DNA from 4 places in the Rossellomorea vietnamensis genome. Region 1 is predicted to be linked to each of the others. Evidence: predicted binding sites of a transcription regulator. Region 1 holds the regulator's gene; each other region holds the start of a gene.
The links. Region 1 encodes Rex, which represses fermentation and respiration genes when NADH is low (regulators of the CRP and FNR family bind a similar motif). Its sites were predicted from a motif close to TTGTGAAATATTTCACAA; they were not measured.

Region 1 (6,000 bases):
CGATAACGACGCGATCACCTAGTGGTTTTAACAAGTGAAACAACCTCCTTGAATTATGTAAATGTTTTTTATTAGCACTCGCTCACTGTGAGTGCTAACACAACTATTATATTAATTAATTCGTTTTCATTTTGCAAGAGTCCTGCCTAAAATTTTTTTCGTCATTTTTCTCTTTTTTTCACACCCTCCTATCCTATGCCCTCCTTTCCCCATATATTCCAGGGTGAATAAAACCCTTAGATTTGAACAGTTACGGTTTTCTTAGTAGAATTGTACAGGAGTAACATGACCGTTATCTTACAGGTGCTAAAGGAGATCAAACGTTGAAAAAACATTTCGGATTTATTTTAATTGCCTATATCGTCATGCAGCTTTCAAGCATTGTCGGGGTACCCCTTTTATATAAGATCGGTGTCGACGTCCTCAGTAAGCCCGATGAGACGGTACGGAGCCTTGTCCCCGGATACTGGCTTGTCATCAGCTTCACGCTGACCCTTCTCATTGTGGGAGGCATCTTAAGGAAAAGCGAAACCAGCACCCGGCTTGAACGGAGTGCTCCCATTGGTGCCGGCCGTTCGATTGTTTGGGCGGTTCTCGGGATTTTCATGGCATTCATCGCTCAATCGGTTGCCATACAGGTTGAATATGCATTAGGAATCCAAATGGGTTCTGAAAATACCCAGATGATTATCGGCATCATTGAAAAGGTTCCATTATCCATGCTGGTCGCGGCCATCATCGGACCCATTCTGGAAGAGATCGTATTCAGAAAGATCATTTTCGGCGTTCTGTATGAGAAGATGCATTTCTTCTTTGCTGCTCTCATCAGCTCGGTCATCTTCGCTCTTGCCCATTTCGAGCCTGAGCATGTGATCCTGTATTCAGCAATGGGATTCACCTTTGCCTTTCTTTATGTAAAAACGAAGCGGATCCTTGTGCCAATATTTGCTCACGTGGCCATGAATACAACGGTCGTTCTAATGCAATCTATCTATAAGGACGAAATCGATAAAATGATGAATGAAGCTGAAAAAATACAAGGATTTATTGGAGGATTATTTCTATGAGGAGATCACCATTATTCTCAGGAGTGATCTATCTCCTTCTCGGTGTGCTCTTCACATACTTTGCTGTACAAAACGTACAGAATGATGAAGGTTGGGGATTTTTCACGTATATGCTCATCTTTCTTGCAACCCTGGACTTCGGTTCCGGGTTACGGATGGTCATGCTGCATTTCAAAATCAAAAAACAAATAAAGCACAAAAAATAAGGATTGATCATTTGATCAATCCTTATTTATATCCTCGTACTTTTCCATTTCAAGCTTCTGCTCTGCCTCAATCACCTTTTTATATCCGATCTTGGATATCCAGATGCTGATTTCATATAGTATGAACAACGGTACCGTCACCATTAGATGGGACACGATGTCCGGTGGGGTGATAAGGGCCGCGATGACCAATAAGATAAAGTAGGCTGCTTTCCTCATTTTTCCCATCATCATCGGTGTGACAATACCTAACCTTGTAAGAAAAAGCATGGCTACGGGTAGCTGAAACAGAAAACCGAAAGGAATCGTGATTTGGAATAAGAAATGGAAATATTCGTTTATCCCTATCACTTGTTCTATATTTAGGTTCGTTGATAAACCCATCATGAATTTCACGATATATGGAAACAAAATAAAATAAGAAAATGACAATCCGCCTAAGAAAAGGATAAGGGAAACTGGAATATAACTAAGCGTCACTTTTCTTTCTCTTTCATATAAACCAGGGCTCACAAAAGACCAGACTTGAAAGAGAATGATAGGGGATGTCATGATCAAAGCAATGAACATGATCATTTCCATATAGATCTTGAGAGGATCTGTGATACGAAAGGCATTCATGGTTAACTCTTTCGCTTCATCGGCATGCTGTAAGTATCTGATCAGCGGTTCTGCAAGAAAGAAGCTTACCACAACTGCTAACAAGAAGAAAACGACTACAAACATGAGTCGTTTTTGCAATTCTCCTATATGTTCATAAACTGTCATGTCTCTTTGACTCATGGCGTTCATCCTACTCTACTTAGCACTATTATTTTTTTCGTCTTCATCATCTGCTAAGCCTTTTGTTGCATTTTTAAATTCACGCAATGTATTTCCTGCCGCTTTTCCTAATTCCGGAAGTTTCTTAGGGCCAAAAATAAGTAAAGCAACGACTGCTATTAATACGAGGCTACCTGGACCTGGCATAATGAGACACCTCCTCTTTTACCATTCTATCATAACGTAAATATGAAGAATTTTCTATTCTGTTATGATTCCATCTTGTGACATTTCCGTGTCATCCTCCGAGTAATGCTTCAAGAAGTATACGAGTGACTGAAGTTCCACCGCCAAGTCGATATGATGGACGCGGATATGGTCGGGCACCGTCAATCTCGCAGGGGTGAAATTCAGTATCCCCTTTATATTCGAAGAAACCAATCGGTCTGTGATATTCTGAGCAGAAGATGCCGGTACCGTCAGAATCGCTACTTCAATATCATGCCCCACAAGCTTCTCTTCTAAATCATCTAAATGAAAAACGGGTACGTCGCTGATTTGAGTCCCGACCTTCTTTTCATCTACCTCGAAAGCCATTTCAATCTTCGTATTATTATTCTTGATGAAATTATAATGAAGAAACGCTGTACCAAGATTCCCCACCCCGATCAGCACGACCTTTGTAAGGGCATCCTGATCCAGTGTCTTACGGAAGAAGGATAACAGATAATTGACATTATAGCCGTATCCCTTTTTACCCAATGCACCAAAATAAGAAAAGTCCCTGCGGATCGTAGCAGAATCAACTTTCACCGCTTCACTTAATTCCTTTGATGAAACCCTCTGCTTACCGGATGAGTACAGATTCTTGATAAATCGATAATATAGCGGAAGGCGCTTGGCCGTTGCCTGTGGAATTTTCGTTGTATCCTGGTTCATATTGTATTCCCCCACATCTATTCAAAACCTCTGATACCGCTTCCAAAATTGAAAGCATCCAGAATTTATTAAACTCTACTACTCATCATACACTATATTTTATCCTAAGTGTACGAAGATTAATAGGTGTTTTATTGCCGTTTCCCTCTCTTATACGGTACACTAGCACTATGAAATAGAGGTGAAACGTCATGATTCTTTTACAAGTGAATCAATTAACAAAAAACTTCGGTGCAGATAATATCCTATCAAATATTAAACTTGAAATACAGACTAGAGATCGCGTTGCCCTTGTAGGCCGTAACGGTGCGGGGAAGTCGACTCTTCTAAAAATAATAGCAGGTCACCTTTCCTACGATTCCGGGGAGATCACAAAGCCAAAAGGCGTCTCCATCGGGTATCTTGCCCAAAATACGGGTCTCGAATCGGATCTTTCCATCTGGTCTGAGATGCTGACCGTCTTTGAGGAATTGAAAGAGCAGGAAAAGAAATTACGATCATTGGAGCAGCAAATGGCCGATCCTTCGGTATATGAACAAGAGGATGTCTATCAACGGGTATTGAAGGAATACGATCAACTCCAGGTTCTCTTCAAAGATTCCGGCGGCTATCAGTATGAAGCGGATATCCGTTCCGTCCTTCACGGATTGAACTTTGCCGATTTTGATTACGAAACAAAGATATCCACATTGAGCGGTGGTCAGAAAACCCGCCTTGCCCTTGGTAAGCTTCTACTGACCAAGCCTGACATCCTCATCCTTGATGAACCGACCAACCACTTGGATATCGAAACCTTATCATGGCTTGAAACGTATCTTCAAAGCTATGAAGGAGCCGTCCTGATCGTTTCCCATGATCGCTACTTTTTAGACAGCGTCGTTAATCAAGTGTATGAAATTTCCCGGAACAGGAGTAAGAAATACCTTGGGAACTACAGCAGGTATCTTGAACAAAAAGCGGAAGACTATGAGAAAGAACTCAAAATGTTCGAGCGTCAGCAGCAGGAAGTCGCAAAGCTCGAGGACTTCATTCAACGGAATATCGCCAGGGCCTCCACCACCAAGATGGCACAGAGCCGACGAAAAAAATTGGAACGTATGGATAGGATGGACAGGCCACTAGGAGATGAGAAGTCTGCCAGCTTTGCGTTTCAAATCGACCGCCCAAGCGGGAATGACGTGCTGCATGTCCAAGACCTTACCATTGGCTACGGGAAAAACGAGACGATTTCCTCCCATATCGATTTCTCTGTCAAAAAAGGGGACAGTATCGCACTCGTCGGACCGAACGGAATCGGGAAATCGACGCTTTTAAAAACATTGGTGAATAAACTTCAGCCTCTCGACGGCACATTTAAATTCGGATCCAATGTGACCATCAGTTACTATGACCAGGAACAAGCCGAACTATCATCGAACAAAACGGTCTTAAATGAACTGTGGGACGAATATCCGATGAAGATGGAGAAAGAAATCCGGACGGTCCTCGGTAACTTCCTCTTTTCAGGGGAAGATGTCCTAAAGCCCGTTTCTACCTTAAGTGGTGGAGAAAAAGCACGGTTAGCCCTCTCCAAGCTGATGATGGAAAAAGGGAATGTCCTGATTCTGGATGAGCCGACGAACCATCTTGACCTGGATAGCAAAGAAGTGTTGGAAAATGCCCTGATCGATTATCCCGGGACGATTCTCTTCGTTTCCCATGACCGGTATTTCATCAACCGAATTGCCACAAAAGTCGTTGAATTATCCAAGAAAGGCTCGACGGAGTATCTTGGCGATTACGATTATTATGTAGAAAAATTACAGCAGCAGGAAGAACTGGCGGCACTAGAACGCATGGAACAGGGTGAACAATTACAGGAGCCGACTCAAAAACAATCCCACAAGATTGATAAAGAAGCGAAAAAACTCGAACGTCAACGAAAGCGCAGAGTCGAAGAAATCGAAGGCCTGATGGAAACACTCGAAACAACCATTCAGGAAAAAGAAGATCTTCTCTGCGATCCTGATATCTTTCAAGATCACGAGAAAGTCCAGGATATTAATGAATCACTCACAAAAGCGAAAGAAGAGCTTGATTCTTTATTGGAAGAATGGACCGAACTGGAAGAACTCCTTCAAGAAGAGCAGTAATCCACAGGATTGGGGATAACAATCACTCCCCAATCCTTTCTTATTCCACATTATTATCCACAGTTAAAATACTTATATAACGTTATTCACAGTAGTTTTCCACACTATACACAAAAATAACTTATGTTATCCACAGCTTTTACCATTATTTAGGGTGAAAAACACTCGTCTTTTTCACAATGTATACACACTAAATAAGTAGTTATTAACAACTTATCCACAACCTGTTGATAAAACGTATGTTCGTCCCTCCCATTTCTCTTTCACCTTTTCAACTTTGTACGTTACTCACAGGATATCAACATATAGTAAAAAAGCTTGAACGATATTCGTTCAAGCTTTCCCTTTTAGAAATTTTCGATATCAAGTCCTGGATGAGCGTTCATATCCATGCTTCCTCTTTTTCCTTGTTGGAATAAAACCGTTCCTGCGGCTGCAATCATAGCGGCATTATCTGTACAAAGGGATAGGGGAGGGATGACCAATTCCGCTTCCATTCCCTCAAAGGCTTCCTCAAGTGCAGCACGCAAGCCTTTATTGGCCGCAACTCCACCGGCAAGTAATACTTGCTCCACTCCATACTCCTTTACAGCCTTAACCGTTTTCGTTACTAACACGTCAACGACACTTGCTTGAAAGCTCGCGGCCAAATCCTGTGGATGAATGGTCATTCCCTTTTGTTTGGCATTATGAAGCGTGTTGATAACCGCTGACTTCAAACCACTGAAGCTGAAGTCATAGGATCCTTCTTCCAGCCATGCCCGGGGCAGATCAAGAGTCGCTTCCCCAACATGTGCCAGCCTGTCAATATGCGGTCCTCCTGGATATGGAAGACCCAATGTCCGTGCTACCTTATCATACGCTTCTCCTGCAGCATCATCGCGTGTTTCTCCG
Region 2 (6,000 bases), 1.0 Mb from region 1:
GGGTAACGAAGGGCTACGTGCAGGATGAAAACAAGCGTGAGCGCTGGGATCAGGATGATGTGCTGGATTACGACAACTATTTATCATCTGTTGAAGACAGGGATATCATCGAAAAAGGCCGTCTAAATAAGGAAAACATCCGGGGCTTTAAAGAGACACAGGATTCGTTCGGCCTCATTCATTCAGACATCCATCCGGGTAACTTCTTTTATCATGATGGAGATCTCCATGTGTTCGACTTTGATGATAGCATGCAATTCTTTTTTGTAAGTGATGTGGCCATCCCCCTTTATTATTCGGTATGGTGGAAGTTCCGGAATGAGACGCTGGAAATCCGGAGCAGGTTCGGGGAAAGATTTCTCATCGCGTTTCTTCAAGGGTATGTGGCGGAGTGTGAAATCGGGGACGAATGGGTGAAGCGCATCCCTCATTTCCTGCTTCTCAGGGATCTGACGCTGTACACAATCTTTCATAAAAAATGGGATCTTGAGAATTTGTCGGAAAGGGAGCAGTCGTTGTTGACTCAAATCAGGGAACGATTACACCGCGATGAACCGATTGTGGAGTTGGACTATGACAAGATCCTTACTGAAGTGCGTACAAAATGATCTGGGCATTACTGATCACGGGCATCATCATCGGCTTATTGGTCAGGGTGATGAGGGTGACCTTCAAGAGTGGATACGGCATGTCGGAAGACCTGTTCGATCAGCCTGTGTATGTGAAAACGTGCAGTCATTGTCATAAAAAGATTCCAAAGGGTTATTCTAAATCCCTGTGCCCCCACTGTGGGAAGCTGGTGGAATGATCGAGTGGCTTGGAGGAGTATTCCTCTGAGCTTTTTTTGTGAAATGCATGAAACATGTTATTAAGGGGAAAAGTTTGGTATGATGCTAAAGACTGTTTACATACAAACGAGAGGTGAAAGAAATGGATAAAACCATTGGATTCATTGGATGCGGAAATATGGCGCAGGCCATCATGGGAGGGATATTGAAGTCCGGGCTGGTGGGCAGACAATCTGTTCGTGCAAGTGCCAGGACTCAAGAAACCCTGAATATGGTCAGAGAGAAATTTGGAGTGAAGGCGACGGATGACAATCTGGATGTAGCTGCCTTTTCAGATATTGTATTCCTTGCGGTGAAACCGGATCAATACAAGGAACTGATCGAATCCATCAAAGATTCCTTGAAAAAAGAGAGCATCATCATTACGATTGCGGCTGGAATCACGATTGAATGGATGGAAGAGCAGATTTCCCCTTCTGCCAAAATCGTCCGGACGATGCCGAATACTCCGAGTCTTGTGGGGGAAGGAATGACGGCATATTGTGTGAATGAAAAAATCACAGATAGCGATTTGGGACATGTACAGGCAATCCTTGAAAGCTTCGGAAAAGCGGAAAAAATCGAGGAAAGCTTGATGGATGCGATACCGGCTGTGAGCGGATCCTCTCCTGCCTACGTGTTTATGTTCATCGAAGCACTCGCCGATGGAGCGGTCCTCCAGGGAATCCCGAGGAGTCTTGCCTATCAGCTGGCATCACAGGCAGTGCTTGGGGCTGCTAAAATGGTCCTTGAAACCGGCACCCATCCCGGAGAGCTGAAGGATGCCGTCTGTTCACCCGGAGGCGCGACCATCGAAGCAGTGGCGGCTTTAGAGAAACACCAGTTTAAGGGGGCTGTATTATCGGCTATGGAAGCCTGCGGGCGCAAATCGAAGTCCCTTGGTGAATAGCTGATTGAGTTCCTGAAAATGTAATAGGAAAAATAAAAAATAAAAATTTTTAAGATAATATTTGTATGTACAAATGAAATTGTGTTATTATTTGTACATACAAATAAGGAGTGAGAGAATATGAAGACATTAGTGCTGGTTGGACATCCAACCATAGAAGAATCCAGAATGAACAAAGCGTGGGCAGACCGACTGGAGAAGGAAGAGAACGTCACGGTCCATCATTTATATAAAGAATATCCTGATATGAAAATCGATGTAGAAAGAGAACAACATCTTCTGCTGGCCCACGACCGGGTCGTATTTCAATTTCCATTCTACTGGTACAGCACTCCCGCCATTTTAAAAGAATGGCAGGATCAAGTGCTTCAATATGGTTGGGCATACGGTTCGGAAGGGACGAAGCTGCATGGAAAGGAATTCCTGGTTGTCACTTCAACAGGCGGACCTGCCGGGGCTTACCAATCAGGAGGGTATAATCATTATTCCATGAGTGAATTGCTGAAGCCATTACAGGCCATGGCTAACCTTACGGGGATGACCTTCCTGCCTGCATATGCCGAGCAGGGCGTCCGGATGTTGAGTGATGATGAAGTCTCCATTTCTGCAGAGAAAGTGGCTGCCTATGTGAGTGATGGGGATTTGAAGAGAGGTCGGTAGGCGGTATTTTGTAAGAGTGATGGAAAGTGGATGCCAGAAAAAAACTGCCTCAGTAGTCATCTACTTTGGCAGTTTTTTTAATGGGTCCTGAATTCTACTGTGATGATGGCTGTGACGGCGATTTGACCCGGCTGAACGGCCGTACTTTCGTCGGCTGCCTTTAAATAGGCGGTGTTCATGAAGGGAACGGCTGAGGGCCGTGATTGTTCCGTAATGGATTTGGGCTGTGGATTAAGCTGTTGATTTGATTGGCCGGATAATGTGAGGGCCTTTTGGTATGCCTCTTGATAGGCTAGGGCGAGAGCCTGCTGGTAGGATTCGATGGGGTTAGACTGAATGAACTGAATGTTTTCCACACGATTGGCCCCGCTCTTTAGAGCATCATCAATGATCTTCCCGACTTTTTCGATCGACTTAACAGTGACCCTGAATACTTGTCGAACTTCATAACCGGTGAACGTTTGTTTTCCATCTTCGAATTGATACTGTGGAAGTACTTGATAGGTGGACGTCTGGATATCCTGTCGGCGGACTCCGTTATTTAAAAGGGATTGAACGACCCGGTTGGAAAGTTGCTTGTTCTCGTTTTGGGCAACTTCAAGCTCTTTATCATTCGTAACAATGCCTATCGATACGATGGCTTGATCCGGGTCGACATACAAAGTATGTTCCCCGCTCACGGTTATGATGCCATTTGATTGATTGGTTCGGTAGTACGGGTAGGAGTGCATGGCGGCACCTACACGCATGTAAAGGATTCTATTTTATCCAAATCGATGCCGAAGTACACCCATGTGAATCCGATCCATCTCCATCCGGCAATGGAACGGCGCCCGACAAACACCGGGTAGAACCAGAAAGCATCTCTTCTTAACCATATATAGGTATATCGGAATAAGCATCTTCTGATGGCACCCGGGTCGACTGCGAAGGTGCTCGGCCCTCCTTGCGTTCCTTGAAGTGCGGTTTTTTGCGGTTGGAAGTTCGGTGGTGGACCGGGTGGTGGTTGGTTTTGTCCGCCCTGCCCGCCTGTAGGGGGTGGTGAGCTTGGTGCTCCTTGTCCTCCACCGGGAAAACCGGGAATGCCTGGGAAACCACCGCTGCCTGAACCCCCGCCGCCGCCTGGAAACCCGGGAATACCGGGGAAGCCCCCACCGGAACCCTGTCCTCCCCCGGGAAAACCAGGAAATCCGCTGCCGGATCCTCCGCCGGGCAAGCCGGGGAATAATTGTCTGTGATCGTACATAGAAGAACCTCCTCATAAAGAATTCTCTTTATCTTATGAGGAGGGGGAGTGGGCGTGCGTGTCTAATCTGCTGTGATAAGGTGCCGGATCAAGATTCCAGCGCTTTTTTCATGACGTTTTTCAACGTTTGGGCAGAATGGGAGAACTGGGCCTTTTCTTTTTCATTCAAGGGAAGTTCGACAACTTTTCGGATTCCATCCCGGTTGATGATGGCCGGTACACCGATATACATGTCCTGTTCCTGATATTCTCCTTCGAGGAGAGCGGAAACGGTCAGGATGCTGTTTTCATTATTGAAGATGGCTTTGGTGATCCGGGCAAGTCCCATGGCGATTCCGTAGTATGTTGCCCCTTTTCGTTCGATGATGTGATAGGCTGCGTCCCTTACATTGACAAAAATGTCATCGAGGTCTTTCTGTACGTTCTCCTTGTCCATATCAATCAGTTCATTCAACTGACTTGCACCAACTGTCGTATGGCTCCATACCGGGAACTCTGTGTCGCCATGTTCCCCCATGATATAGGCGTGGATATTTCGTGTATCGATATCGAAGTGCTGACCGACCAGGTAGCGGAGCCTGGCTGTATCGAGTATCGTCCCTGAGCCGATGACTCTCTCTTTCGGCATGCCGGAGAATTTCCACGTGGCATAGGTTAAGATGTCGACAGGGTTGGTGGCGACAAGGAAGATTCCGTTGAAACCACTTTCCATGACGGAGTCTACGATGTTTTTGAAGATCTTCACATTTTTCTCTACAAGGTCCAATCTGGTTTCACCGGGGGCCTGATTGGCTCCGGCCGTTATGACGACCAAATCAGCGTCTCTACAATCACGATAATCCCCGGCTGAAATCTTCATGGGGGAAGCAAAAGCAAGACCGTGATTTAAATCCCTTGCATCTCCGTCGGCTTTCTCCTTATTCAAGTCGATCATCACAAGCTCATGGGCGATTCCTTGATTGAGAAGAGCGAAGGCATAACTGGAACCGACAAATCCTGTACCGATTAGAGCTACTTTGTTTGTGCATTTGATTGTCATACGTCATCACCTATTCTTTCATGATTTGTCCTAGCGATTGGTAACATCCATCCCCGATGGTTAGAGGGGAAGAGTAGATTGAATCTGTAGATTTTGTGAAGTATTTCACAAAAAATCATAACACGTTTCTCACTGATATTCTATTAATAAATACATCCTATCATACATTTATTGTGAAATGATTCACAAATATGTCAAAGTTACTGGAGAGGGACGGACCTTGATTCCTAGGACCTGGTCCTAGGAATCAAGGTCCGTCCCTCTAAAAGAAGGGTTTTTAAGTGGTTGTGATGAATGTATATAGGAAGAGGTTTGTTTATGGAGGTGTTGTATGTATGAATGTCGTGATTGGGGAGTTGAATGTCCGTCCGTTAGTGGATGGGGATAAGTACACGCTCTCGAGGTGGTTATCGGATCCCGTCGTCCTGGAATTTTATGAAGGCAGGGATCGCCCTTTCACCCCCGAGATGGTGGAGGAGAAATTCTTCTCGGATAGGGGTGTCATGAGTTGTCTTGTTGAATATGAAGGAATTGAAATCGGTTATCTTCAATATTATCAGCTCGATCATGAGACGATGATACGCTACGGCTATACGAATCTGGATGAAGTGATTTATGGGACGGATCAATTCATCGGAGAGACGGATTATTGGAATAAGGGTGTCGGGACACAGCTCATTCGTGCTGTGGTGGAATACTTGCTTCAGAAGGAGGGAGTCCACCGCCTCGTGATGGATCCGATGACGTGGAACACGAGAGCGATCCGCTGTTATGAGAAGTGTGGATACAGTAAAGCCAGAATTCTGCGGGAGCATGAGCTTCATGAAGGGGTGTACCATGATTCCTGGTTAATGGAGTTCATACCTGAGTAAATGGAAGATACACCCGTGGCTTTTTGGAAAGTAAAAAAGGAAGAACATGATTTCTAAGCAGTACATATCGAATAGTCAGGGGCTGTTCAAACGGGCGGCCCTATTTATTGTTGTCTAAGAGAAAGGAGTGAATGGATATGATCGTGACTAAATTATATCTGGTCAGGCATGCCCACTCGATTTATACGCCGGAAGAGTTAACGAGGCCCCTGTCTGAAAAGGGAAGAAAGGATGCTCTTAATGTGACGGAACGATTGAAGGAGGAAGGGATTGATGTGATTTGTTCCAGTCCCTACAAAAGAGCCGTGGAAACGGTAGAAGGAATAGCCGGGCATATCAATCAGGAAATCACATTGGTGGAAGAGATGAGAGAGCGCACACTATCCTCGGTGCCTGTCGAAAACTTTCAGGAAGCCATTTCATCGGTTTGGGCTGATCCTTCCCTT
Region 3 (6,000 bases), 1.4 Mb from region 1:
CATCTCCAATCGCGACAATGACATGATCGAAATTACGGATCCCCAGGCTCTTCAATACGGATTCATCAGTTGAATCCGCAACAACCGCATGTGAAGCAATGGAAGAAAATTCATTCACTTTGTCCTCATCCTGATCAATGGCCATGACCTCCATGCCTTGATCCGTTAATGATCGTACGATACTGCCGCCAAATCGGCCCAAGCCAATAACTACAAACTCTTTTTTCACCATGTATCCCCCCGCAGTCTATATAATCTATATTTTAGCATAAAAAAAAGGAGAAAATGACATTTCTCCCTTTCCTTTTTAGTATTTCATTCAAGTTCCAACTCTTCACTTGTTCCCCTTAACGTAATCCGCATCAAATAAGAAAAGTCTCATCAAGAGATAAAGTGAGGGAATCAGTAATAACAGTCCTGCGATAAAGACCACCACCAGTGCCATCCCCATCGTTGGATTCGTGACACTCGTTTCAATCGTGATAAAAGGTTTTAAGATATATGGTAAATGTGAAGCCCCGTAGCCAAAGAATGCAAAGAAGAATTGCTGCATGACCAGGATGAATGCAAGACCAAAATTCCTTCTCCTATAGATAAAAAATGAAGCGCCAAGAAAGCACACAAGGGATAATCCGAACATCCACCAGATCTCGATGGCGCTATTGAAATGCCCGGGATTATGTTCTCTTAAAGATACGAAAACCAGTAAACTCGCTAAAATCGTCGGCGGGCTCCAGAATAGGGAAAACCTTCTCAATTCTTCTCTTGAATCCATATCCCCGGCACGATTGGCATAATAGGTCAGGAATGTGGCACTGATGAATAAGACCGATACGATGGACAGGACGACCACGCTCCATGAATAAGGACTCGTAAATAATTCACGGGCCAGGAATACGACCTTATCCCCCTGCTCTTCCAAAAAGCCTCCTTCTGAAATGGTCAATGCCGTAGACAGGGAAGCCGGAATCAGTAACCCTGTTGCCCCGTATAAAAACAGGTAAACGATATTGTCTTTGGAACCATAGTTTCCGAAAGCATAAAAGCTCCCCCTGATGGCAAGCAAAATAATCGCGATACTCCCCGGAAGCAATAATGCCGTCCCGTAGTAATAAGCTGCGTCAGGAAAAAAACCGACCAAACCGACAAAAAAGAAGACAAAGAAGACGTTCGTTACTTCCCATACAGGAGAAAGATATCGACTGATCAAGACATTCAACGTATGCTCTTTCCCTTTCATCCTCCCGTAAAAGGCGAAGAAGCCGGCTCCAAAATCAATCGAAGCCACTATCAGATAACCATATAGGAAAATCCACAGGACGGTGATCCCCACGATTTCCAAACTCATATTCATTCCTCCCCCTTAACAAAATCAGTCGGCCCCTTCTTTATAAGGAGCCTTACACGCTAACTCGCTTTTTTAGGAAAGCGTTGTTCCAATTCAGCCTCTGCCGGCTTATTTTTAAACATTTTAATCAATACAACGACACACAGGATGCCGAGGAGTATATAGAGACCAACAAATAACGCGAACGTCAAGCCGACCCCGTCTGCCTTTGTTGCAGCTTCCGCGACCTTCATATATCCTCGCAGTATCCATGGCTGCCGTCCGACCTCGGCGTAAATCCAGCCAAATTCGATGGCAAGCATCGCAAGCGGTCCACTGGCAACAATCCCCCATAGCAATCCTTTATTCCATTCATTTCTTTTTTTCCATTTCCAGAATAAGATAAATGCCCCTGCAATGAAGATACTGTAAAACCCGATGGACACCATCAAATCAAACAAATAATGTACCCATAAAGGCGGCCGTTCGTCTTCCGGGAATTCATTCAACCCGATGACCTCCGTATCAAACGAACTTCCCGCCAGGAAGCTCAGGAAACCTGGTAATCGTATTTCATTATGGACTTCATTGTTTTCATCAAGCGTCCCGAAAACGATTAAATCGGCATTCTCTTCCGACTCAAAGTGCCACTCTGCCGCCGCAAGTTTCTCAGGCTGATATTCAGCCAGGAACTTGGCCGACAAATCCCCAGCAAGAGCAGAGCCAAAAGCGAAAATCAACGCAGATACCATCGTTAAACGCAGGGCTTTCTTATGATAGTCCCCTCCCTTTTTACGGAGGATCGCAAATGCTGTGATGGCTGCCAGTATGAGGGCAGATGTTAAGTATGCCGTCGTCAGCACATGAAACACTTTGGTTGGTGTCGCGGGATTCAGCATGGCTGCAATCGGGTCGATATTGATTGCTTTTCCATTTTCCAATTCAAATCCCTGTGGCGTGTTCATAAACGCGTTCACAGTCGTAATGAATAGTGCCGAAGCTGAAGAACCGATCATCACCGGTATCGTCAGAAGCCAGTGAATCCATTTATTCTTGAATCGATCCCATGTATAAAGATAAATCCCCAAAAAGATGGCCTCAAAGAAAAACGCAAAAGTCTCCATGAATAATGGCAGGGCAATCACCTGTCCGGCGACCTGCATAAACGAAGGCCATAACAAGGACAGCTGGAGGCCAATCGCAGTCCCGGTCACCACCCCGACAGCCACCGTAATCGTAAATCCCCTCGCCCATCTTCGTGCCAGCAAAAGGTAATGAGGATCATTTCGTTTGATCCCCATGAACTCCGCTATGGATATCATAACCGGAACCCCTACCCCAATCGTTGCAAAAATAATATGGAATGCAAGGGTTGTCGACGTGAGCATCCTGCTTAAAATCACACTATCCAAAACCATTCTTTACTCCCCCTACCGAATTACTTTTTATCGTAAACAGCTCTTTCCTACTGTTTATCACTTATTGTTCATTATAAAACCTGAGGGTGAGTTTGTGAAGTATTGAACAATGACTATTTTGTGACGTTTTTCACAAAGTTTTCTGTTGTTTAGTTTCTCCAACTGGGAACGAAACCGTTTCACCGCCACCACTCCACAAAAAAACCCCACACACCAGTGCGGGGTCCTCAATACTTCACATTACATCGCATCCAACATCCTGAACTGTGACTTTACCAGTTCAAAATAGTCTCCTTCCTGTTCCATCAATTCGTCGTGATTTCCAGACTCTTTGATTTTTCCATTTTCAAGGACAAAAATATTGTCGGACTCACGGATTGTGGATAGGCGGTGGGCGATGATGATCGCGGTACGGCCGTTCAGTAATTTCTTCAATGCATTTTGGATCTTGACTTCTGTTTCTGTATCGATGGATGCTGTCGCTTCATCCAGGATGATGATGCGAGGGTTGGCCAAAAGGGCACGTGCGAAGGACAATAGTTGTCTTTCACCAACAGATAACACATTCCCCCGTTCCTCGACTTCCGTTTCATAACCGTTGGATAACTTTTCGATGAATTCATTTGCCCCGATGGCTTCGGCTGCCTTCAGGACCTCTTCATCGGATGCACCCGGGCGTCCGAATCGGATATTATCCATGATCGTTCCAGAGAAAATGAATGTATCCTGCAGGACGATGCTGATTTGACTGCGTAAGCTGGAAACAGATGCATCCCGTAAATCCACTCCATCAATTTTCACTACCCCATTTGTCGGGTCGTAAAATCGGCTGATGAGATTCGCGATCGTCGTCTTCCCAGAACCTGTATGTCCGACGAGTGCAACGGTTTGCCCTGCTTTCATTTCCAGATTGATGTCCCTGAGTGCTTTACGTTTGTCATCATAAGAGAATTCGACATGTTCGAATTGGATTCTTCCCTTGATATCCGTCAGGTTCATGGCATTTTTCTTTTCATTTACAATCGGTTGTTCATCAAGGAATTCAAAGATTCGCTCGGATGAAGCCATCCCGATCAACAGCTGATTATACACCTGCCCTAGTCTTGAGATCGGCTCCCAGAACATACCCAGATAGAATGCGAAGGAGACGAATTCACCAAGCTCCAGGGATCCATTTTGAATGAGGTGGGCCCCAAACCAAATCAGGACGGCGGTTCCGATGGCATTGGTTAATTCCACCAGTGGACGGAACATGGCATTTTTCTTTGTTGCCGTTCTCCAGCTATCGAAGGTCTCTGTGTTGACTCCATCAAAGAAGGCCATGTTTTCTTTTTCCTGGGTGAAGGATTGTGTCACCCTGATTCCCTGGATGCTTTCATTTAAATGAGAATTAAGTTTAGATTGCTTAAGCCTTACCACCTGCCAGGATTTGCGTATTTTTTTGCGCAAGCTTGTAGATATGAAGAACATGATAGGCAAAATGACCATGACGGCAAGTGTGAGTTCCGGACTTAACGTAAAGAGTATCACGATGATTCCGATGAGCAGAATGATATCCATCAACAGATTGATGACACCGTTCGTGAAAAGTTCCTGAAGGGAGTTGATGTCATTCATGATCCGGACAAGGATGGATCCTGCTGAACGCTGATCAAAGAAACGATGGGAAAGCCACTGTACATGACTGAATAAATGTTTTCTCAGGTCATAGATGACTCCCTGCCCCAATTGATTCATCCATTTGATCCTGAGGACATTGGCTATATAGTTCAAAACATACAGTCCCGCTATGACTCCCACAAGAGTAAAGAGAAGATTCTCATCTTTTTGCCTGATCGCTTTATCCAGTGTGTACACCCCGATCAGTATCGGGATGATCAGGCGGACAGCCGTTGTGATCAGAACGGTGATGATCGACAAAGGCAACAATTTTTTAGAATATGGTTTTAAATAAGTCAGTAGACGGTAGAGCTGTTCCCAGTTGAATGGCTTATCGATTACTTGATCGGTTGAGTAATGGAACCTGCTCAGAATGTTTTTATTCACTTTCTTATTTTTGCTCAAACCCTATCACCTACCCTTCCTGAGTTTGTAATATTTTTTTCTGGTCTTGGTATTGAATATCATAAATTCGCTGATATGGTCCGTTATTTTTCAGTAAGAAATCGTGAACCCCTCGCTCAACGACTTTACCATTCTCAAGGACGATGATTTCGTCGGCATGCTTTAGCGATGAAATCCGGTGTGCAATGATGAAGGTCGTACGATCGGACATGACTTCTTTCAGCGCTTTTTGGATTCTGAATTCCGTCTCCATATCGACGGCACTTGTAGCATCATCAAGAATGAGGATCGACGGGTCCGTGCAGATCGCACGTGCTATGGCAATCCGTTGTTTCTGACCGCCTGAAAGACCCAATCCCCTTTCACCCAGTCTTGTATCATACCCATCAGGCAAATCGGATATGAAATCATGTGCCTCGGCCCGTTTTGCTGCTTCGATAATTTCTTCCATTGATGCCTCCGGTCGACCATAAGAAATATTGGCTTTGATGGTAGAGGAGAATAAGAATGACTCCTGGAGTACGAATCCGATATTTTGACGGAGTGATTTTAGTGAGTACTCTTTTACATCCCTTCCATCAATGAGGATTTCTCCATTATCCGGTTCATAGAAACGTGTGATCAGCTGGGTGATACTCGTTTTTCCTGATCCCGTGCCCCCGATCAGACCAATGACCTTGCCGGGTTCTGCCTTAAAGGAAATATCCTCCAGGGCTGCTTCGTCATGCACCGTGTAATTCAATGATACGCCTTTGAATTCCACTTCGCCTTTCAAGCGATCAACATGGATGACACCACTATGATCCTTTATCTTCTCATCCACTTCCAAAATCTCCAGTAATCTCTCTCCCGATGCCTTGGACTGTGAAAAAAGATTGATGGTGAATCCAAGGTTCATGATCGGCCAGATGATATACCAGACCAGGCTGTAAAAGGCGACAAGCTCACCTGGTTGCAGATTTCCATTCATGACGAGATATCCACCGTATGCAAGGAGTGTCACGACACTCACATTCCCTAAGAACTCCATGAGCGGGAAGTATTTTGCCCAAATGTCCGAGGTGAAAAGATACTTATCTTTATAATCACCATTAGACCGGTTAAATTTATTGATTTGAAAATCTTCACGGGACAGTGATTTCACCGTATTGATCCCTGAGATATTTTCCTGGACATTCGTGTTCAGCTTTC
Region 4 (6,000 bases), 1.1 Mb from region 1:
GCATAGGCTCATATTTCTTTAAGAAAGGGGCGGTACTATGTATACTCAACTGAAAAACAAGTCAACTTCTGAACAGATCGAACTCATCACACGATCCTTAATCGCTCTGAAAAGTTATAACGGTACAACAGGCGAAAGTGAGAAAGCCCTCTTTATATATAAGTTGATCTCATCGTTTCCTTATTTCAAGCATTATCCCGAAAGAGTCTGGCTCCAGGAAGTCCCAAATGATCCGATTGGAAGGAAGAACGTTTTTGCCTTCGTAAAAGGGGCGTCGTCTAAAACCGTCGTATTTCATGCTCATTACGATACGGTGGGAACCGATGATTATGGTGCCCTCCAGGATATGGCCCATGATCCCGATTTCCTGCAGAAGTTCTTCATGGATTATGAAGGGGAGGAAAAGGTAAAGGAAGATGCTCTTTCAGGAAACTGGCTGTTCGGGAGGGGCTCCTTGGATATGCAGAGCGGGATCGCCGTCCATTTAGCGAACCTTTTATTTCATACAGGTGATAAACAGCCGGATGGGAATTTACTCTTCCTGTTCAATGGGGATGAAGAAAGTGAGCATGCCGGGATGATTGCGGCTTTAAGCGATCTCCACCGCTTGAAAAACGAAGGCTTGGACTATTTAGCAGCAATCAACACAGACTTCATTTCCCCTATTTATGACGGGGATTGTAAACGGTATATTTATACGGGAGCAGCGGGGAAGCTGCTGCCAAGTTTCTATATATATGGAAGAGAAGCGCATGTAGGGGATGTCCTGACGTCGATTGATCCAACCGTGATCGCTTCGAAGATCAATCTCGAAATCAATCAGAATCTTGATTACCTCGAGGATATCCCCGGGGAGTTCACCCTGCCGCCTTCATGTCTCTATTTTAAAGATGATAAGCATACGTATAATGTTCAGACCCCACTCAGTGCGTCTCTGTATTTCAACTATTTTGTATATGAAAGGACGGCTCGGGAAGTGCTGTACGATATGAAAAAGGTCGCATTGAAGGTAGTAAGTGAAATGGAAGAGCGAAGCAAAAGGCAGTTCGAACAGTACCGGAGCTATCACGGATTCCCTGAACGGGAATTTTCATGGGAAGTGGAAGTCCTTACGTTAAGGGAGTATATATTCTGGCTGAAAGAAAGGGGCATAGATCCGGACCCCGTCATGAAAAAAATCTTTCATGATATGGAAGGGGAGGACAGACGGACGATTGCTTATACAATGGTGGAAGCCCTACAGCATCTTGATCCCGACAGGACACCAAGGGTCATCCTATTCTTCGCTCCGCCTTTTTTACCACATAATTTTGTGAATGAGGAAAATGAGTACGGCAAAAAGGTGAGAGAGGTGCTCGGAACCTGCTTGGATGATATTTCAAATGAGACAGGCGAAGAATTCGTCATCAAACGGTTTTTCCCTTATCTCGCAGATGGCAGCTTTCTTTCCCTCCACGAAGAAGATGAAGATATTGAAGTGTTCAAGAAGAATCTGCCCCTCATCGATCACCTGTACCCGGTGCCCATTGACATGATCCGAAAGCTGAACATCCCCTCCATTAATATAGGAGTCTACGGGAAAGACGGTCATCAATGGACCGAAAGAGTGTATAAACCCTATACGTTCTCCGTCCTGCCGGAGATTATCAGGCGGGTGACGAAGGACTTGCTGGAAATTTGATATGGAAAAGGTAGAGAGGTTATTTCCCTCTCTATTTTTTATTGGTTGTAGAGTGAGATTTACAATAGTAATGAATTTTTCTGGGCTTTCAATAGAAAATTGTCACAAAACGGTCAATCCCAAAAGATGCATGAACGGAACAAGTTTACTATAATATAGATTGTGAAGTATTTCACTAACTTTTAACTTTTGGGGTTGAGAGAAAATATGAAAGAGCTTAATCAATTAGCCAAAGAGCAAAGAGCATCCACCATGACGCTTTACGGGACTTCCCTGTTGATGGGAGGAGTCGTTGTGGGACAGGCTTATTTGCTCGTAAGCATTGTTAATTCGATATTTATAAAGAAGTTGGGGTTCCAGGAGATTCTCCCCATGCTTGGGGCTTTGCTTCTCATACTCATAGGGAGGGCCGCCCTTTCATATGTCAATGGCCGGATCGGAATCAGGATGGCAAGAAAGGTGAAGGGGGACCTGAGGAAACGGCTGTTAAAGAAATGGGCAAAGAATCCCCTTCAGGCCTCCATTCAAGGTCAATCGGGTCAAAAGGTCAGCACGATGATGGATGCGGTCGATGGGGTGGACGGATTTTACAGTCAGTATATTCCTCAAAGGATCCAGACCACCATCGTTCCTTTGATCCTGCTGATCACCATCTTCACCGAGCATGTGTATACAGGTTTGATCATGGTGGTGACGGCTCCATTCATCCCATTATTCATGGCCATCATCGGAGTCATGACCAAGAAGAAATCAGAGAAGCAGATGAATAAGCTGACCGCGTTTTCCGGGAGGTTCCTCGATACTCTTCAAGGATTGCCTACTTTAAAGTTACTTGGGAAGGGGAAGCAACAGAAAGAGGGGATCAAATCAAGCAGTCTGGATTTCCGGGAAGCGACCATGGATGTATTGAAGACGGCATTTTTGTCTTCGTTGATGCTTGAATTCATTTCCATGTTAAGCATCGGCCTGATCGCCCTGGAGGTGGGGCTGAGATTGGTAGTCTTTGAGAGTATCCCATTCTTTACCGCTTTCTTCGTTCTTGTCCTGGCACCGGAATTCTATCAGTCTTTAAAAGAGCTGGGGAATGCCTTTCATACCGGTCGTGGGAGCATGGGGGCCGCAAAGAAGGTCATGGAGGAGCTTCAGGAAAAGGGTCAGCCGGTCAAATGGGGGGAAAGGGAGTTCAATTCAAATGGGATTCCTCCCACCATCGAACTGCGTAACCTCGGGTTCTCCTACAGTGAAAAAGGCTATGCCCTTAAAGGGGTCACCGCCTCCTTCCCTTCACAGAGCCAGGTGGCGGTCATCGGTCAGAGTGGAGCGGGGAAGACAACCCTCCTTCATCTGCTGGCAGGTCTGCTTGATCTTTCTGAGGGAGACCTTCTCATTAATGGAGTCCCGAGAAGCGAATACGCGGAAAGTGACTGGTTTGATCAATTGAGTTACATTTCACAGAACCCGTACTTATTCTCCGGTACGATAGCTGAGAATATCGCGGTCGGGGGAAGAAAAGGGATCACTCGAGAAGAAATCGTATCCGCTGCTGAAAAAGCGGGGATTGCTGAAATGATCGCGGGACTTCAGAAGGGATATGATACACCGATCGGGGAAGCGGGGAGAGGGCTTTCCGGTGGGGAGAAGCAGCGCATTGCCATTGCAAGGGCGTTCCTCAAAGGTCCGTCCCTCATCTTGTTTGATGAACCGACTACCGGACTGGATATTGGTACCGAGCAAATCCTGCAGTCGTCGATGGAGGAGTTGGCTAAGGGTTCTACCGTCATTACAGTAGCGCACCGCCTTCATACAATACGAAAAGCAGATGCCATTTTGTTGTTGGATAAAGGAAAAGTGGCTGGGCTTGGAACTCATGAGGAGCTCATGAAATCGGCTCCTCACTATCGTGATATGGTGAATGTACAGCAAGGGGTGAAACATTAGATGAAAGAATTACAATTTGTCGTAAAGCTGATGATGAAGGAAAAGAAGGATGTTGTGTATTCAATTCTTTTAGGCTTTCTGGCTGGAATTACCTCTGTGGGACTCTTTGCTTCAAGTGGGTATTTAATTTCCAAAGCGGCCTTGGAGGTACCGCTTTATGCCCTGACCGTCATGATTGCCCTGTTAAAATTGTTTGGCTTAACGAAGGCACTTAGCCGGTATGGGGAACGCTATTTTTCCCATCGGGCCACGTTCACGATTTTGGCGAACCTGCGGGTTTCCATCTATGAAAAAATCGAGCCCCTCGCACCGGGGATTTTCGGGCGTTATCGAAGCGGGGACCTTCTCGCAAGAATCGTAGGGGATGTTGAGAGCCTCCAGAATTTCTTTCTTCGTGTCTTTTATCCGCCCGTCATCCTGGTGATGGTATTTTTAAGCACGGTTTTATTTACTGTGTATTACTCTGTTTCGATTGCCCTGGTCCTTCTCGGAGGTCTATTGTTGACAGGCTATATCGTCCCAGCCTACTTCGCATATAAACAGAGAAAAGTGGAGGGGACGCTGCGGGAAAGAAGAGGGGAGTTATCGACAGAGGTGACGGAATTTCTTTATGGATTCAGGGACCTGAAGATCTATCGTAGACTGGAGGAAAAAGAGGCCAGTCTTGTCCAGGCAGCGACAGGGTATGTGAGTGAGCAGGAAAGGGAGAGCCGATATTCTCTCTTTAGTCATTCAACGAACATCCTCGTTTCCCTGATCATTTCATGGATAGTTTTGGCTTTGGGGGCTTATTCAGTAGCAGCGGGTCAATTGGACGGAATATTCCTTGCCATGCTTGTCATGATCTCATTAACCGTATTCGAAAACGCCACACCAATGGCGATCCTGCCTGCCCACTTTGAAGATTCACGCCGGGCGGCAACCAGACTTTCTACTATCACGCCCGAAGAACCTGTCGAGAGGGACGGACCTCCAATGGCTTCGCTTCTTGAAGGGGATGTTCCTTCCTTCTGCGTGAAGGATGTGAGTTTTTCTTTCGATGGGGAGGAAAGAAAGACATTGGACAGTGTGAGTCTCGAGCTCCCAGCAGGTTCGAAAACAGCGATCGTAGGACCATCGGGGTCAGGAAAGTCTACATTACTTCAATTGTTATTACACTTTTACCCAACGGATGAAGGAGCGATTTTCGTCAATGATGCTTCCATTAAGGATATCGATAAAGAATCATTGTGGGGGTATGCGAATGTTGTTCTTCAGGAAAACCATTTCTTTTACGGTACAATCAAAGAAAACCTGATGCTCGTGCGCGATGATTTGACAGATGCAGAAATGAAGTCGGCATTGGATAAAGTGAAACTGGATCACATTTCTTTAGAGGATGAAGTATTGGAAAAAGGAGAGAATCTTTCCGGAGGGGAAAAGCAGCGGTTGGCGATTGCAAGGGCCCTTTTGAAAGACGCACCATTATGGATGCTCGACGAACCGACATCTTCCGTTGATGCACTGATGGAAAAAGAAATATTTGACCATCTGTATTCAGCAGCCGAAGGGGATACGCTGGTTCTGATCAGTCATCGATTGACAGGTCTTGAAAAAATGGACCAAATCATCGTCATGGATCAGGGGAGTGTGGTGGAATCAGGAAGCTATCAGGAGCTTATGAGTCAAAAAGGCTATTTCTATGAAATGAAGCAGATTGAAAAGAGCGTCCTATTCTAACTCACAGTAAAGCCACATCCCATGCAGGATGTGGCTTTCGTAACAGGCAATCATTCTGCCCAATCAATTAAGTTTCGGATGTCCAGTCGATCTGTCTTTCGAGCTTTTTGAAGGGGTTTTCCGATTGTGATCAGCATGATCGGAAGATAACGCCCGGATACTTTGAATTCAGAAACGAGGGTAGCCGGATTGAATCCACCGATCGGACAAGTGTCCCAGCCCTTCGCTTTCGCGGCAAGCATGAATTGCATGGCAGCGAGTGACGCATTGCTGAATGCCGCGTCCCGGGGGTATTCCTCACGGCTGTACGCACCTTCGATCTGTTTCTTCAGGACCTCTTTGATTTCTGACGTCATTTCGCCTTTCTCAATCGCAGGATCAAAGACGGGATCAATGTTTTTATTGGCCTCAAGGTCACCAAGTATAGCCACGACCGCAGAAGCATCCTGTACCTGCTGCTGGTGATAGGCGATCGGAAGTAAGCGTTCCTGTACTTCTTTATGGTCAAATACAAGGAATCTCCATTGCTGGAGATTCCATGCAGATGGAGCTTTCCCAGCCGCCTCTAGCAGGCTGACTAATTCCTCACGGGGGATTTCCACGTGAGGGTCGTATACTTTCGTGGAGCGGCGTTCGTCGACGATTTGAAAGAAATTATCCAT

Region 2: N5C46_RS07705 (L-lactate dehydrogenase) is a predicted target of Rex. The motif match lies at 4,776-4,793, and genes of this name have one in related genera.
Region 3: N5C46_RS05805 (cytochrome ubiquinol oxidase subunit I) is a predicted target of Rex. The motif match lies at 2,864-2,881, and genes of this name have one in related genera.
Region 4: cydD (thiol reductant ABC exporter subunit CydD) is a predicted target of Rex. The motif match lies at 1,842-1,859, and genes of this name have one in related genera.

What each region holds. Positions count from the first base shown of each region.
Region 1 is NZ_CP104558.1:2,548,607-2,554,606, forward strand. Features, by position in the region: gene groES (co-chaperone GroES) at 1-34, opposite strand, end outside; gene N5C46_RS13040 (CPBP family intramembrane glutamic endopeptidase) at 324-1,067, shown strand; gene N5C46_RS13045 (YdiK family protein) at 1,064-1,273, shown strand; gene tatC (twin-arginine translocase subunit TatC) at 1,289-2,056, opposite strand; gene N5C46_RS13055 (twin-arginine translocase TatA/TatE family subunit) at 2,072-2,242, opposite strand; gene N5C46_RS13060 (redox-sensing transcriptional repressor Rex) at 2,297-2,974, opposite strand; gene N5C46_RS13065 (ABC-F family ATP-binding cassette domain-containing protein) at 3,166-5,106, shown strand; gene tsaD (tRNA (adenosine(37)-N6)-threonylcarbamoyltransferase complex transferase subunit TsaD) at 5,454-6,000, opposite strand, start outside.
Region 2 is NZ_CP104558.1:1,506,414-1,512,413, reverse strand. Features, by position in the region: gene N5C46_RS07735 (phosphotransferase enzyme family protein) at 1-608, shown strand, start outside; gene N5C46_RS07730 (hypothetical protein) at 605-808, shown strand; gene proC (pyrroline-5-carboxylate reductase) at 931-1,737, shown strand; gene N5C46_RS07720 (NAD(P)H-dependent oxidoreductase) at 1,858-2,397, shown strand; gene N5C46_RS07715 (SIMPL domain-containing protein) at 2,475-3,146, opposite strand; gene N5C46_RS07710 (hypothetical protein) at 3,137-3,643, opposite strand; gene N5C46_RS07705 (L-lactate dehydrogenase) at 3,732-4,682, opposite strand; gene N5C46_RS07700 (GNAT family N-acetyltransferase) at 5,018-5,554, shown strand; gene N5C46_RS07695 (histidine phosphatase family protein) at 5,698-6,000, shown strand, end outside.
Region 3 is NZ_CP104558.1:1,122,271-1,128,270, forward strand. Features, by position in the region: gene N5C46_RS05795 (potassium channel family protein) at 1-232, opposite strand, end outside; gene N5C46_RS05800 (cytochrome d ubiquinol oxidase subunit II) at 335-1,348, opposite strand; gene N5C46_RS05805 (cytochrome ubiquinol oxidase subunit I) at 1,408-2,745, opposite strand; gene N5C46_RS05810 (ABC transporter ATP-binding protein) at 2,986-4,809, opposite strand; gene N5C46_RS05815 (ABC transporter ATP-binding protein) at 4,820-6,000, opposite strand, start outside.
Region 4 is NZ_CP104558.1:1,498,606-1,504,605, reverse strand. Features, by position in the region: gene N5C46_RS07685 (M20/M25/M40 family metallo-hydrolase) at 38-1,681, shown strand; gene cydD (thiol reductant ABC exporter subunit CydD) at 1,889-3,619, shown strand; gene cydC (thiol reductant ABC exporter subunit CydC) at 3,620-5,338, shown strand; gene N5C46_RS07670 (nitroreductase family protein) at 5,389-6,000, opposite strand, start outside.